2 regions of the Lentibacillus sp. genome follow, and region 2 is predicted to be linked to the other one. Evidence: riboswitches for the same ligand, from Rfam matches in the RefSeq annotation. Region 2 holds a riboswitch; the other holds the start of a gene.
The links. A riboswitch is a leader RNA that binds a small molecule or an ion and turns the genes downstream of it on or off. The one in region 2 is predicted to bind S-adenosylmethionine.
Positions count from the first base shown of each region.

Region 1: linked by a shared signal. The riboswitch ahead of VK097_RS00030 (PLP-dependent aspartate aminotransferase family protein) and the one ahead of VK097_RS02685 (MetQ/NlpA family ABC transporter substrate-binding protein) in region 2 are both predicted to bind S-adenosylmethionine.

Region 1 is NZ_DATGTT010000001.1:802-8,687, forward strand. Features, by position in the region: gene cls (cardiolipin synthase) at 1-1,186, opposite strand, end outside; gene VK097_RS00015 (short-chain dehydrogenase) at 1,331-1,885, shown strand; gene megL (methionine gamma-lyase) at 1,886-3,070, opposite strand; gene rarD (EamA family transporter RarD) at 3,388-4,290, shown strand; SAM riboswitch class I at 4,907-5,024, shown strand; gene VK097_RS00030 (PLP-dependent aspartate aminotransferase family protein) at 5,142-6,905, shown strand; gene VK097_RS00035 (SGNH/GDSL hydrolase family protein) at 7,226-7,886, shown strand, end outside.
Region 2 is NZ_DATGTT010000013.1:71,123-79,008, reverse strand. Features, by position in the region: gene VK097_RS02690 (fumarylacetoacetate hydrolase family protein) at 409-1,338, opposite strand; gene VK097_RS15520 (YuzK family famiily protein) at 1,710-1,832, opposite strand; gene VK097_RS02685 (MetQ/NlpA family ABC transporter substrate-binding protein) at 2,085-2,360, opposite strand; SAM riboswitch class I at 2,440-2,550, opposite strand; gene VK097_RS02680 (thioredoxin family protein) at 2,616-2,930, opposite strand; gene VK097_RS02675 (toprim domain-containing protein) at 2,941-3,294, opposite strand; gene gcvH (glycine cleavage system protein GcvH) at 3,423-3,806, opposite strand; gene VK097_RS02665 (arsenate reductase family protein) at 4,107-4,463, opposite strand; gene VK097_RS02660 (acyl-CoA dehydrogenase FadE) at 4,758-6,542, opposite strand; gene VK097_RS02655 (acetyl-CoA C-acetyltransferase) at 6,736-7,886, opposite strand, start outside.

The DNA.
Region 1 (7,886 bases), on a different contig from region 2:
AACCTTTTTGATAAATATAGGCTTCAGCTCCCGCATTCAGCAAATCACCTATATATGACAGTGTTGCCCAGTAGACAAACGGATGATCGGGTTTATTCGGAATCATCACTTTTACATCAACACCCGATAATGAAGCAATACGCAGCGCATCCTGCAAGCTGTCATCCGGAATGAAATAAGGCGTCTGGATGTACACATATTTTTTTGCCGACATAATCATTTTAATATAGCCATTCTTAATCTGCTCCCAGTCGGAGTCCGGGCCGCTTGAAACAATCTGCACACCGGTATCCCCACATTTTTCGCTGGCATAATAGCGGTCTTCATATACAATATTGTGCCGGGACGCTTGGTTCCAGTCCATAATAAACCTGGTCTGCATGTTGGCCACCGCATCACCGCAAATACGCAAATGGGTGTCGCGCCAATAGCCGAACTTTTTACTGTACCCCAGATATTCATCACCGATATTAAACCCGCCGATATAGCCGATTTTCCCGTCAATAATTGCTAACTTCCGGTGGTTGCGGTAGTTAATCTTGAGGTTGATTTTCGGAATCTTCGCCGGAAAAAATGATTCAATTTCAACACCTGCCTGGCGCATGCGGCGAACAAACTTTCTGCTGATTCTTCTTGACCCCATGTCGTCATACAGGACACGCACCTCCACCCCTTGTCTGACTTTTCGGATGAGTACATCTGACATTCGTTTACCCAGCCGGTCATGGCGCAGGATATAGTATAACAAATGAATATGATCTGTCGCCTGCTCCATATCCTGAATGAGTGCGTCAAACTTTTCCTTGCCGTCTGTATAGATGTCCACACTGTTATCTTGTGTCAAAATCGCATCATCATTGCTCAGATGCAAGTAGTACAGTTCTTTATACTCGGCCAGTTTCGGATTTTTGTAATGAAAATTACCTTTTTTCAGCGCACGCAGTTGTTCCTGTACAGCGAACTTCACCCCTAATTTCACTTTAGTGTCCCAAGTAAAAATACGCTGTCCGCTGATCCGTCTCCCAAAAATCAAATACAAAAGGAAGCCGGCTATAGGGATAAAAAGCAGGACCATCAGCCAGGCCCACGTTGCCGTTGCATCTTTCCGCTCCAGAAAAATGATGGCTAAGGCCAGCGCAATGTTTAAACCAATGACGACTTCCAAAAGGATTGACCAAAGTCCCACACGTAAAACCTCTCTTTGCGAAAACGAGTCATTTCACCTTATCATAGCATAATTTTCCTTCATGCGTTAATCTGTTGTTAAATCGCTTTGAAAAAATTGAGATCAGAGCATTTACTCCGGGTTATAACAAAAGGAGGGCTTTACGTGTCAGCTAAACGGGCACTGATCATTGGGGGATCCGGCATGCTGAAAGGTGTTTCCCGCTGGTTCAATGAAATGGATTATACGGTCTATATCATCGGGCGTGACAGACGAAAATTGGAAAATGTCCGGATTGAAAGCAAGCATCCGGAAAACAGTTATGGTATATCAGTTGATTATCGAGACAGCGAACAGCTGAAACAACAACTGACTAGCGTTTTAGCAGCCGATGGGGTCCCGGATATCGTTGTCAGTTGGATTCACTCGACAGCACCAAATGCACTATCCGATATTTTGAACGTCATACAGGATTATCATGCAAATAATTCATGGCATTTGTTTCATGTTCAGAGCAGTGCACGTTTTTGGATTAAAGAAAACACGCCTGTACCGAAAAAATGTCTGTACAGGCGTGTCTATCTGGGATTTATTGTGGAAAGTAACCACTCAAGATGGCTCACACACGAAGAAATTTCAGATGGCGTCATTCAAGCAATCAAATCGGATAAAGACGAGACGGTTGTCGGGACACTCGAGCCTTGGGATAAACGGCCATAATTATAGCCGATCCAGCGCCTGCTCCAAGTCTTCCCAGACGTCTTCCCATTCTTCAAGCCCGACCGATAACCGGATAAGCTGGTCGGTTATTCCCATTTCCTGCCTGGATGCTTCCGGAACGACCGAGTGGGTCATCGTTGCCGGATGCTGAATCAACGTCTCGGCATCCCCCAGACTGACGGCAATTTTGATAAAGCCGAGATTATTCAGCATGTTCTGCGCATCCTTTTTTGTGCCGTTTATCTCAAAGGAAATGAGACCGCCGCCGCGTTTCATTTGGTTTTGCCGAATGCGGTAATCAGGATGGTCACTGTCATCCGGATATAGAACACGGCTCACTTTTGGATGGCTGTTCAACTTTGCATAGATCTTTTCTGCATTGTCAGAGTGCCGGTCAACCCGGATCGGGAGAGTTTTCAGGCCTCTGATCAGGAGCCACGCATCAAGCGGTGACATGATGCCACCCATATCTTTCTGTGTCGTCATCTGCACGTTATCCAGGAAATCCTTCTTCCCGACAGCGACCCCGGCTATGACATCACCATGTCCGCCAATGTATTTGGTCGCACTGTGAATAACGACATCACAGCCAAGTTCAAGCGGGCGCTGCAAATACGGTGAGGCGAATGTGTTATCGACCACAACCGGTATGCCATGTTCATGTGCCACCTCTGCAACCATTTCCAGATCAATCAGTTTCATTGTCGGATTAATCGGTGTCTCAACATAAATGCAAGCCGTTTCCGGCCGGATTAATGCCCGCACCTCATCCTTTGTTTCCATCATTGAAAAATCGTGTTCAATGTTATATTTTTCTTTCATCATACTTATTAAACCAAATGTACAGCCGTATAAACCCGCCGAACATAGAATATGATCGTTTGCTTTCGTCAGTGCAACCAGAACCGCCGAAACTGCGGCCATCCCTGACGCAAATGCCAATCCTCGCTCTCCCTTTTCCAGGGCAGCCATTTTTTCCTCGAGAACTTTGACGGTCGGATTGCCAAGCCTTGAATACATATAGCCATCTTCCTCACCGGCAAAACGGCGCTCCCCTTCCTCCGCGGTTCTGAATGTAAACGTGGATGTCTGGAACAGCGGTGTGGTAAGACTCCCCAGCACATCGGACGGATCATAACCGTCATGAATAGCGGATGTTTCGAAGTATTTATGATTTTTCGTCATTGATAATCCCCCTATAAATTGAAATTTCATCCAGCGCAGCGCTTTTTCACGCTGAATGATAGTTGAACGCAATCGGACCTGTACAGGCAACTTCTCGCGCCATTAAGAATTTTACTGTCTTTATCATTTTATTGCGGGACAGCTGACTGTCTGTAAAGGCAGGATAAAACTGCTATACTATTATTTTATTGCATTCTGAACAATTTTGAAAGCGTTTCCTCTAAAAGAGCAGTGCAGGCTGATTGCTTTTTTATAGAATAGGATCTAAACTTGGATTATTTACATAATTCAGCACCATTACATAAAGGAGGCACACCATGAACCAGGAAAATAAAGCAGGTATTCTATATGCCGTCAGCGCCTATTTTTTATGGGGGTTTTTGCCAATTTACTGGAAACTGCTCAATGACACATCCCCTGATGAAATATTAGCTCACCGCATTCTCTGGTCATTTATTTTTATGCTTGTCATCGTTTTCGCTGTGCGGAAATGGAAACCGTTCGTCCAGGAATTTAAAACAATCATAAAAAATAAGAAACAATTGATTGGCATTACGCTTGCCTCTTTTGTTATCAGTTTGAACTGGCTCACCTTTATCTGGGCCGTCAATAATGATCATGTCATCCAGACAAGTCTCGGCTATTACATCAACCCGCTTGTCAGTATCTTATTGGGGATGATTGTGTTAAAAGAATCGCTGACAAGACGGCAGCTGTTCGCATTTATTCTGGCCGGAGTCGGAGTCGTCAATCTCACCTTCAGCTATGGTGTATTTCCATGGGTAGCGCTGGTGCTGGCGTTCAGCTTCGCCATTTATGGTCTTTTGAAAAAGACGGTCGATATCAGTGCCATGTTCGGACTAACCATCGAAACCATGATCGTTTCACCCATTGCCCTTATTTATCTGCTTTTCATACCGGATAGTTCCATAGAACCGGATATCATGTTTTCCACTACAGGCCCATTATTGATTGGAGCTGGCGTGGCAACTGCTGTTCCGCTTCTCCTGTTCGCAACTGGTGCAAGAAAGATTCCATTATCGATGGTCGGATTTTTGCAGTATATTGCACCAACCATCATCCTGATTCTCGGTGTGTTTGTTTATAAGGAAACTTTCTCCACTGCACATCTGACTTCTTTTGCATTGATCTGGGCAGCTCTCATTATTTACATGGCTTCTGCCCATCCAAAATCGATTCGCCGGCAGGAAAAAAGCTAGATTGTTTTCAAAAAGATTATTGTTTTTTTACAAATTTTATAAACTGCGATGTAGTGACAGAGTTGATTTCCGCTTCGGGCAGCTGCTTTCCGCGGGCAACGCTTCAGCTTCCTCGGAAGCAAAGACGGCTTCCCGCTCAGATCTTAGCCGCCCGCTTTCCCGCAGGAGACAACTGCCCTCCGCTCCAATCAACCATCATAATAGAACCCATAATGATTAGAAGCGAAATATCTCCAAACCAGCGAAGGAAAAATACGGAGACTCCAGCGGGAGGAAAGGCATCGGTGAGACCCCGCAGAACTGAGTTCGAGGAGGCTCACCAGCCGACCGCGGAAAGCGACGAGCGAAACATCCACCGAGTAATCTGCGAGTTACGAGGAGTGCTGCTTCACCAAAGTTCTTGCAACACGACGAGCACCAAGTGTTTTTCCGAAGCGGTATTATTGCACTCACACATCTTTTCATAGCACGTCGCAGTTTATATCAACTCCGATGAAAAAGGAGGCTTATGCAAAAGCAGCAACAATCTTTACTAAAAGAGTTAAAAATTCAAAAAATACTTGACTAATAGACTGAACCATGTATATAATGTTCATTAAATTAATAACATTTGAATCTCTTATCAAGAGCGGTGGAGGGATAGGCCCTGCGAAGCCCGGCAACCATCGAGGCAAGTCACTTTGCCTTGAAAGGTGCTAAATCCTACAGATCAGGCGGGATCTGGAAGATAAGGGGAGGACCGGTTACATAAACAACCCTCTTCTCTTATGAAGGGGGTTTTTGTTTCATCCCTCCAACCGCTTATCTTCACTGAATACAGAAATACACCATTACTTAAGGAGGAATTTTTCATGACCAATTTTCATCTTCCCAACCAGGAAACACAACTGCTTCACGGAGGTCAGGAGCCAGATCCGACAACCGGATCCCGGGCGGTTCCAATCTATCAGACAACTTCCTATGTGTTCCGGGATACCGAACACGCTCAAAATCTATTCGGACTTGCGGAGCCAGGCAACATCTATACCCGTATTATGAACCCGACCAATGATGCGTTTGAACAGCGAATGGCCCTTCTCGAAGATGGTGTTGCAGCCGTTGCCACTTCATCCGGAATGGCCGCTATCACCTTGTCCATTTTGAACCTTGCCGGCAGCGGTGATGAAATTATCGCTGACAGTAATCTGTACGGCGGCACATACAATTTATTTGCTAACACATTGCCTAAATATGGTATTAATGTAAAACTTGTCGACGGCACAGACCATGATGCCATCAAAAATGCGATTACCGATAAAACAAAAGCAATATTTGGTGAAATCATTACCAATCCAAGTTTGAACGTATTGGATCTTGAGGTACTCGCCGGGATCGCACATGATCATGATATCCCGCTTATTATTGACAATACGTTTGCAACACCATACGGCACAAAACCACTTTCCTGGGGAGCTGACATTGTTGTCCATTCCGCCACTAAGTGGATCGGGGGGCACGGTACCGCGATTGGAGGCGTCGTTGTTGATGGTGGTCGTTTCAACTGGGGCAACGGGAACTTTCCTGGGTTTACCGAGCCAGATGAAAGCTATAACGGCCTGCGCTATGTCGATGTCGGACCAGCTGCGTTTGCTACGAAATTGCGTGTCCAGCTGCTGCGGGATATCGGTGCCAGTCTGAGCCCGCAAAATGCATTCCTGCTGCTGCAAGGCCTTGAAACGCTCCATCTGCGCGTTGAACGTCACAATCAAAATGCTGAAGTAGTGGCAGACTATCTGAAAAATCATCCCGCCGTCGAATGGGTTAACTATCCGGGGCTGGAAGAACACCCTTCCCACAACTTAGCGGATAAATATTTGCAAAACGGTTACGGATCAATCATCACATTCGGCATTAAAGGCGGGCGTGAAGCAGGCAGGAAATTAATCGACAGCGTTAATCTTTGGTCACACGTTGCCAACGTCGGGGATGCAAAATCACTGATTATCCACCCGGCATCCACCACCCACCAGCAGCTTGGCACCGAGGACCTAAAAAAAAGCGGTGTAACCGAAGAATTAGTTCGTCTGTCAATCGGGCTGGAATCAACAAAAGACACGCTGGCCGATCTTGATCATGCGATTGCAAAGGCAACCGGTAAAGCACCAACCATTGAACCGACCGAAGAAGATGCCATTAACTGGCTGCTCGCTTCGCCGTTTGACCGTGCGAATGGCGGCATACGCCAAAAAACAATTGCTGTATTCGGGCTGGATTCAACGGACAGTTCAGTTTACCAAAGTGCAAAACGGCTGCAGCAGCTCGGATTTCAAATTGTTTCAATCAATCCGTCAGAAAAAACGATTTTAACTGATAAGACGTTTGATCAAATAAACAACGTCCCATTAACGGTTGATGCCGTTCTGACCAATGATCAGGCACTTCCGGCAGACTTAACCAAACAGTTGAACGAGAAAAACACCCGTATTGTTTGGGCGGAAAACCCTGCTGCAGTCCGGACACCGGAGAACGTGCAGACTGCCGGGATAACCGTTATTTCAGACAAAAATGCTTACGAGGAAGCCGTAAGTATCCGGAAAAACGGCGTCCGAAAAGCACCAGCGAACGTCCAGGCTTAAAAACTGTTTATAAAACTGCAACTTAAAAATTCGCCTTCGATTGAAGGCGAATTTTTTAAGTTTAAATATGATATATAGTGGGGATTAGCCAAGCGTAATCATGGTATAATAAAATAAAACTACATAGCGGTGTATTCACTATATGTCAGTTGAACATAATCGGACATTTACGAGCAGCCAGCCGCTGTTTTCAGTGGTTTACCGAACATTATATGTGAATTAAATGTACTGGAAAGCCTGACACTTGCAAATTAAAGCATTACATATATATGATGAACCCAGCCAGCACCACAAGAATAACTTACAATAGGTGTGAAATCATGAATAAAAGACTATACACGCTCATTATTTTGGGCATACTGCTTATTGGCATAACACTCTTTCTCGTCGTGGATCCGCCGGAAAATTCCAAGAACGTATCCACTGATAACAATGAACAGCAGGAACAGAAAGAAGATACCAAAGACACTGCCGACAAAGAAGAAAAAACATCCCAGGACGATAATCAGACGTCTGCGGAAACAACCGGAAAGCCGATGACAAATCTGCAGGACATATTCAGTGAAGCCGTCCAACGTACCATTAACTTTTTTTCCAATCGGGAAGCAAACGTTACGGCTCTTGGTGATTCATTGACCCAAGGTGTCGGTGATAATGTTGTGGATGGCGGTTATGTCGGTATTTTGGACAATACAATTAATCGAAACAATCAGCTGGTGACATTTGATAATTACGGCAAACGCGGAAATCGATCGGATCAGCTTCTAAAACGGCTTGAGAAACCAAAGGTAACTCAGTCCGTTGAAGAAGCTGATATCGTCCTGATTACTATCGGGGCTAATGATATTATGCAGGTCGTTAAAGAAAATTTCACCGATTTGAAGATTAATGATTTCACACCGGCAAAAGAAGCATACGAAGATAACTTACAGGAAATTCTTGATAAAATAAACACTTTGAATGATAACGCTGAGATTTATT
Region 2 (7,886 bases):
TTTAAATTGGTCGTATTATTGGTATGATCATACATAGGAACTCCACCTTTTGTTTGATTTTTGGCGAATCTATTCTGTCAAAGGTGAGAGTTCCTTTGTTGTTTGAACCATAGAAACAAAGGATTAAGCTTCTCTGATACCGGGAATACGCCAGCGTATTCCTGATATCAGAATATTCGATCCTCTATATCCCTTCCCGTAAACATTTTACTCATACTTGGTCTGGAGCTTAGCGATGCTTAATATGGATGAAAACATAACTGAGGCGTTAATACTTTTCGCTGGAAGTTACCCGCCTTGCAAAAAGTGGAACTGATATCATGATCAAACACAATTGGCTGGAACAACCACCTGGAATAAAAGATTGGGAAAAGCTGGCCAGGAAGAACAAAGGCTCGGGGCGATAAGTCAACAGCGATTCCAGAAGTTCAAGGAAGGCCGACTAAACCCGGGCTTAACTTCACTCACACGATTTTCCATCCACCCGATTTTGTCAATTTCCACCCCTATGGTGTCTTTATCATTTAAAAATTGGGGCGGTTCCATCCCCATACCAACCCCATCCGGTGTCCCTGTCATAATCAAGTCACCGGGTTTAAGTGTGATTAGGGACGAAATGAATTCGATTAGATGGGGAATATCAAAGATGAGTTTTTCCGTCGTTGCTGATTGTCGCTCCTCCCCATTTACATAAGAATAAACCGATGAATTGCCGACATCACCCACCTCATCGGCTGTCACAACCCATGGGCCGACAGGTGTTGAACGGTCCAATGTCTTACCCTGCAGCCACTGTGGTGTCCGCTTCTGCAGGTCACGGGCCGAAATATCATTGCCGATTGTATAGCCGGCAATGTAATCAAGAGCTTCCTCACGTTTCACATGTGACGCTTCTTTCCCGATGACTGCCGTCAGCTCAGCCTCATAGTCAAGCTTATTAACGAACACCGGCTTTTCAATCGCATCCTCGGGGCCGATCAGCGCATTTGCAAATTTGGCAAATATTACCGGATAGTCCGGTACATCACTGTCCATCTCCGCTGCATGTGCCGCATAATTTTTGCCGACACATATGATTTTAGATGGTGACGGAACTGGTGTGGACAGATAGACGCCGTCGCGGTTGAAGCAGATATCATCCATATGATTCGTTCTTGCGTAGGTCTGTACCTCTTTTGCTTGTTCGATGACTGACAAACCAGCTGAGTAAAATTGCGCCGGCTCAGCGGGGAAAAGCCTGTTCGCGGCATCCGCCGCATCATTATCGCTGTTGTCACGCTGCAATCTTTTCCAGGCTTCCTGAAGATCGACAATTTTTTCTCCATGCATAAAGCCCATTCTTGATGATCCTGGGCTACCTTTAATTCTGTAGCTTAATAATTTCAAAATATGTACCTCCCTGAAGACTTCGTTTATATACATATTCGACTTCAATCATCACATTCCCTGTTATTATTGCTGTTTTTTATGAAATTTTTTCAAGAGGTTGTTCAAGGTCGGGAAGCTTGTGCCCGAAAAGAGAAATATGGACGGAAAATCACTAACATGTTCCGGAGTATGTAAACATGGGCGGGAGCTTAGAACTATGAGCGTGAGTACCGAAATACGAGCAGGCGCATTGCTGGCTCAGTAAAACAGGCGACCACAAAGCCAAAACATATAAAACATTAAAATCCGGCACCCTGTTTATGAGTGCCGGATGTTTTTTATCAAGTATGAATGTGACTGTCAATTTCAGCTATCATGTGTTTACATTTCTCATATTCATTCTGTCGCCTTTTTTCAACGGCTATTCGGTTTTCCAGATTCCTTTCATATTCGACATAGCCCATTTTGTGCGACTGCTGCATTGCTCTTTCCATTTCTGGAGTATAATGCATTCTTATTCCACTATTAATAGTGAACCATCCTTTCGTTTGATTACAGTATTAAGAATATCATATCCTCAATACCTCGACAATTCGCATATAAACGCCTGTGGACGGCAAAAATGAGATATATTATAACTGAAACGATTAAGCTATGTTGCATTTAAGCATAGAGCAATTTACTTCCAAATGCTGTAGATTCCCTTAAGTGAAACTTCACTCCGATTTGCCCTCAACCGGTACCACAGCGCCATTAAACTCTTCTTTGATAAAGTTTTGAATTTCATCAGAGTGCAGCACATCCACTAATGTGTTGATGGCTTCGTTATCCTTATTTTCTTTTTTCGCTGCTACTACATTCACGTATGGGGACTCATCGCCTTCCAGAATGAGTGCGTTCTTCCAGTTCAAAAGGCGCACAAACGAACTTTTGCCAGTACCGCTGGTTGTTATCAATTCTTTAAATGCTGCTTTGTCAAAATCAGAATACAACGCCACCAATCTTTTTAAAAAAGAAAAACGCCTTTCTGTAAGAGAACAGAAAGACGTATGCACACATCATCTTCACGTTCCCTTATCTGCCAAAGCATACGCTTCGCAAGAATTAGCACCTTTCAAATAACTGAAATTTGAGGTTGCCGCGGTTTCATAGGGCCAGCCCCTCCACCGCTCTGGATAAGAGAAAATCCGTATTCATTTTTAATCGATTTTCAAAACAAGCATGCCTTACTCGAGATGCCAACAAAATTAATTTTTAGCAAACAGCTCCGGCCTGTATTCCATCAAATAGTTGTATATGTTGGCAATCGACTTGAACGCATATACTTTATCCTTAATTCCCCCGTCTTCCTTGATCAGCAGGCAAGGGACACTTTCAATCATATAATCCTGCATAAACTCGGGATTGAGTGACGCATTCATTTCATAAAAAATATCCTGCTGATGAACCGATTCTATTTTTTCGGCCATGGATCTTGCAAGCGCACAAGTCCCGCAAAATGGTGTATAAATATATAATAAATAATGTTCTTGCTGCAATACGTCATCAGTTACCTGCTGCAAAAAAATCACCCTAAATCAGAAAAATCGGATTAACCTCGAATCGCTTCCCTGCCAGCTCAGTAGCCAATATATTTTCAGGTGTTGTCGCCACTTCGCGATAATCACTGCTGACATAAATATGCTCGGCATGCGGAAGCTCACGTGACAGCTGATTGCGAAGTCTGATGCCCGGACTGTCCTCATCAACCAAAATATAAACATCCCGATTGTCGAGGTCATAGTCTTCGAGAAGCTCATCAAACTTTTCCACGCCAAGTGTTCCGTTTGTACAGATGATTTCTGCATCCTCAGCAATCACCTTTTTGATTTGCTTCTTATCGGTCAACCCTTCCACAATGATAACTTTTTCGGCATACTCTGTCATCCATATTGCACTCCTTAAGGAAACATCATGATAGGGGTATAGATATTATATGATTGGAATCCATTAACTATTAAAAAAGCCGACTTTCTCATTAAAGAGTGAGTCAGCTTTTTCATCATCAATTGTTATTATTCTTTGTTAACGGCTTCTTCATATTGCTCAGCAGATAATAACTGATCGACATCAGACTCATTTGACGGCTCCACAACTACCATCCAAGCTTTGTCATATGGTGATTCATTAACGAATTCCGGGCTGTCTTCAAGCTCCTCGTTAACTTCGACAATTTTCCCGCTGAGCGGAGCGTACAATTCTGAAACTGTCTTAACGGACTCAACACTGCCGAATGGCTCATCCGCCTCAAGTTCATCACCTTCTTCAGGCAGTTCGACAAAAACAATGTCTCCAAGCTCATCCTGAGCAAAGTCAGTAATGCCAATCCGAACTTTCCCGTCTTCTTTTTTCACCCACTCATGATCTTCTGTATAAAACAAGTCTTTCGGTAAGTTCATCAGTATCCCTCCATAAATCATTGTAGCTGTCACCCTAACTATACTAGGCAGCCGTGTATTTTTCTAGTATTTCTGTCTATTTTAAAAATGTGTGTTCAAAAAGGAGGATAACAAGGACCGAGAAGTTCGAGGCAGCGCAGTTTTGAGCACAAGGTAAGCTTCACTGAGCTGCCTCGCACACAGGAAAAGTGTTCTTCTTTTCCAAGGAGCGGAATGTATGCGTTTAAATACATGAGCCGCGAAAAACAAACCAACGAAAAATTCGATGTGTCATTGTTACCGGACTTTTTGAACAACCCCTTAAAGCCAGGTTTCAGTGAATGTATCTTCTTTAAATCCCAACGTCACTTTCTCTCCATCCATAACGATCGGCCGTTTGATCAGCATGCCATCTGAAGCCAGCCACTCCGCCATTTCCTCAGTACTTGCATCCTTAATTTTTTCTTTCATATTTTGCTCGCGGTATTTTTTTCCACTTGTATTAAAAAACTTCTTTGGTGGCATGCCACTTTTGGAAATTAAGTCCAGCAGCTGTTCTTTTGTCGGAGGTTCTTCTACAATATGTATGCTCGTATAATCGATGTCATGCGCATCAAGCCACTTTTTCGCTTTTTGACATGTGCCGCATTTCGGGTACCAGTAAAATGTTAATGCCATATGCTTCTTCCCCCCTGCTATATAATAGATTAAATTCATTATAGCAAATTTAATGCAGGCAGGCGACCGGAATTATTATTTTTGCGATATAATATCATATAATTTTGAACATTTCAGCCTTAATGTTGTGAACTTCGAGCAAGTTAGTTGTGAACTTCAGGCAGGTTAATTGTGAACTTCGGGTATTCTCTTGTGAACTTCGGGCATTTCCGCATGAATTTCGGGATTTTTCTTTTATAAACAAATACTGCCCCGCAGCCTATTCTGCCGGGGGCAGTGTTCCGTTGTTTTCAATCAGACAACGTATTTTTCTTCTTCAATGATCTTCGCGGCAATCTCACGTTTTTTCGCAATCACGTTTGTTGGCGTGTGACGCGTCAGCTTACGCAGGGATGACAGCATCATTCTCAGGTTGTCGCCTTCCTCAACAGCAATCAGTGATTCTTTTGCGTCTGCTTCAACTCGGTTGAAGGCTTCCTGCACATATACTTGTGTGTAAAGAAGCTTCTGTTTGTGTTTATCTTCGCCATCTTTGTTGATTGCTTTTTCAGTACGCAGAATGGCTGATTCCATATTGTAAATCTCGTTGACCATGTCAGCCAGGTTAACCAGAATTTCCTGCTCATGTTCCAGCTTCTGCTGATATTTTTGTGCAGCAAGGCCGGCGCCGAGCAGCACCATTTTCTTGGCATTCTTCAGCAGATATTTTTCCTGTTCCAGCGCATTATCGCCGATTTCTTCAGGCATCATCATCATGAGTTCTTCCTGCAATTTTTGTGCTTCCTGAAGAAGTGGCAGTTCACCTTTCATTGCTTTTTTCATCAGCGTGCCAGGCACAATCAGACGGTTGATTTCATTCGTTCCTTCAAAGATCCGGTTGATCCGTGAGTCACGGTACATTCTTGCCACTTCATACTCTTCCATAAAACCATACCCGCCATGCAGTTGAACGGCTTCATCAGCGACGTGATCCAAACATTCTGTCGCCGAGAATTTATTCAAGGAACATTCAATTTGATATTCAGCGATAGCGTTTGCCACTTCCCTGCCGTCTTTCAGTTGTTCGTCTGTCAGTGATCCCATCCGTTGTTCAAATAACCCTACTGTGCGATAAACAGCACTCTCATTGGCGTATGTTCTGACTGCCAATGTTGCCAGTTTTTCCTGAGTCAGTGAAAAGCTGGAGATTGGTGTATTAAACTGTTTACGTTCATTAACATATTTAGTTGCCACTTCGATTCCGCGCTTGGAACCACCGACACCGCCCATGGCAAGTTTATAACGGCCGACGTTCAGAATGTTGAAAGCAATTTTATGGCCCTTGCCTTTGTCACCAAGCAGATTCTCAACCGGTACTTCAGCATCTTCCAAAATCAGTGTCCGGGTTGAGGAGCTCTTAATGCCCATTTTCTTTTCCTCAGGTCCTGTGGAAACACCGGGGAAGTCGCACTCAACGATGAATGCTGTGAATTTATCACCATCGACCTGCGCATAAACAACGAATACATCCGCAAAAGCAGAGTTGGTAATCCATTGCTTTTCACCGTTCAAAATATAATGGGTTCCTGCTTCATTGAGCGTTGCTGTTGTTTTTCCGCTCAAGGCATCAGACCCCGCACTTGGCTCGGTCAGCGCATAGGCGGCAATCATCTCACCGGTAGCCAATTTTGGCAAATATTTTTCTTTTTGTTCCTCATTGCCAAAAAATACGATTGGCAGCGTTCCGATGCCGACATGCCCACCGTGAGTTATTGAAAAGCCCCCGGCACGGGCAAATTTTTCAGTGATGATGGCTGAACTGATTTTATCCAGATCCAGCCCGCCATAAGCTTCCGGAATGTCTGCTCCAAGCAGGCCGAGTTCACCCGCTTTTTTAAGCAGGTCAACAGAATATTCAAATTCATGATTTTCCAAGTTATCAATCTTGGGTAAAACTTCACCATCAATGTAATCATCCGTTGTTTTACCGATCATCTTGTGTTCTTCAGTAAAATCCTCAGGGGTAATCACATCTTCAGCATGCAGGTCTTCTGTTAAAAACCCGCCGCCTTTGAATAGTTTTTCCGTTGTTTCACTCATATCAATCGTTCCTTTCCATGTTGGAATTAATAAAGATAAGGCCGCTAAATTTTGGGCACCTGAGCCAACTTGCCGCTGCTGCCGCTGAATTGTGAACTTCATCATTTTTTCTGTGAACTTTAGCGAATTTGCGACAAACTTTAGCGTTTTTCTTTTAAACACACTTCAGCGGCTCCTCAGATGACATAATAACCTACAGTAATTCAAATACGCCTGCTGCCCCCATACCGCCGCCGATACACATGGTGACAACACCATATTGTACATTGCGGCGTTTCATCTCATGAATAAGACTGAGTGTCAGCTTTGTGCCTGTCATTCCAAGTGGGTGACCGAGTGCGATCGCTCCGCCGTTAACGTTGACAATCTCCGGGTCCAAATCAAGCGCCTGGATGACACGGACTGATTGTGAGGCAAATGCCTCGTTCAGCTCAATCAGACCGATGTCAGATAAATCCAGTCCGGCAATTTTCAAGGCTTTCGGTACAGCTTCAACAGGGCCGACTCCCATGATTTCCGGTTCAACACCTGCTACAGCAAACGAATGGAATTTAGCAAGCGGCTTTAACCCTTCTGAGTCAGCCTTTTCCCGATCCATCACAAGAACAGTACCTGCCCCGTCACTCATTTGCGAGGAGTTGCCTGCGGTCACGGAGCCGGTTGCGGAAAATGCCGGGTTCAAATTGCCAAGAATTTCTTTTGTTGTTCCCGCACGTACACCTTCATCCATTTCAAACGTTGATGTTTTCTCTTCAACTTTGTTCCTTTCCCCTATGACACGTTCTGTCACTTCGACGGGGACAATTTCATCGTTGAATTTGCCTTCCTCAAGTGCTTTTGCTGCGCGCTGATGACTGCGGACGGCAAATTCATCCTGCTCATCACGCGAAATGCCAAAGCGTTTCGCCACTTCTTCCGCTGTGTGTCCCATTTGCATATAGTATCCCGGTGCGTCCTGAACAAGTTTCGTATTCGGCTTGATGACGTGGCCGCCCATCGGAATCAGGCTCATGGACTCTGCTCCGCCCGCGATGATCGCGTCACTTGCGCCGACCATAATACGTTCTGCTCCATAGGCGATGCTTTGCAGTCCAGATGAGCAATAGCGGTTAATCGTGATACCCGGCACATCATTTCTGAGGCCGGCAAGACCTGCGATGTTGCGTGCCATATTCATTCCTTGCTCGGCTTCCGGCATCGCGCAGCCAATAATTACATCATCAATGTTTCCGTCGTAATCTCCTGCCCGTTTCAAAGTTTCTTTGATCGTTAATGCTGCAAGGTCATCCGGCCTTGTGTTGGCTAGTGTCCCTTTATTCGCCTTACCTACAGGGGTTCTTGCAC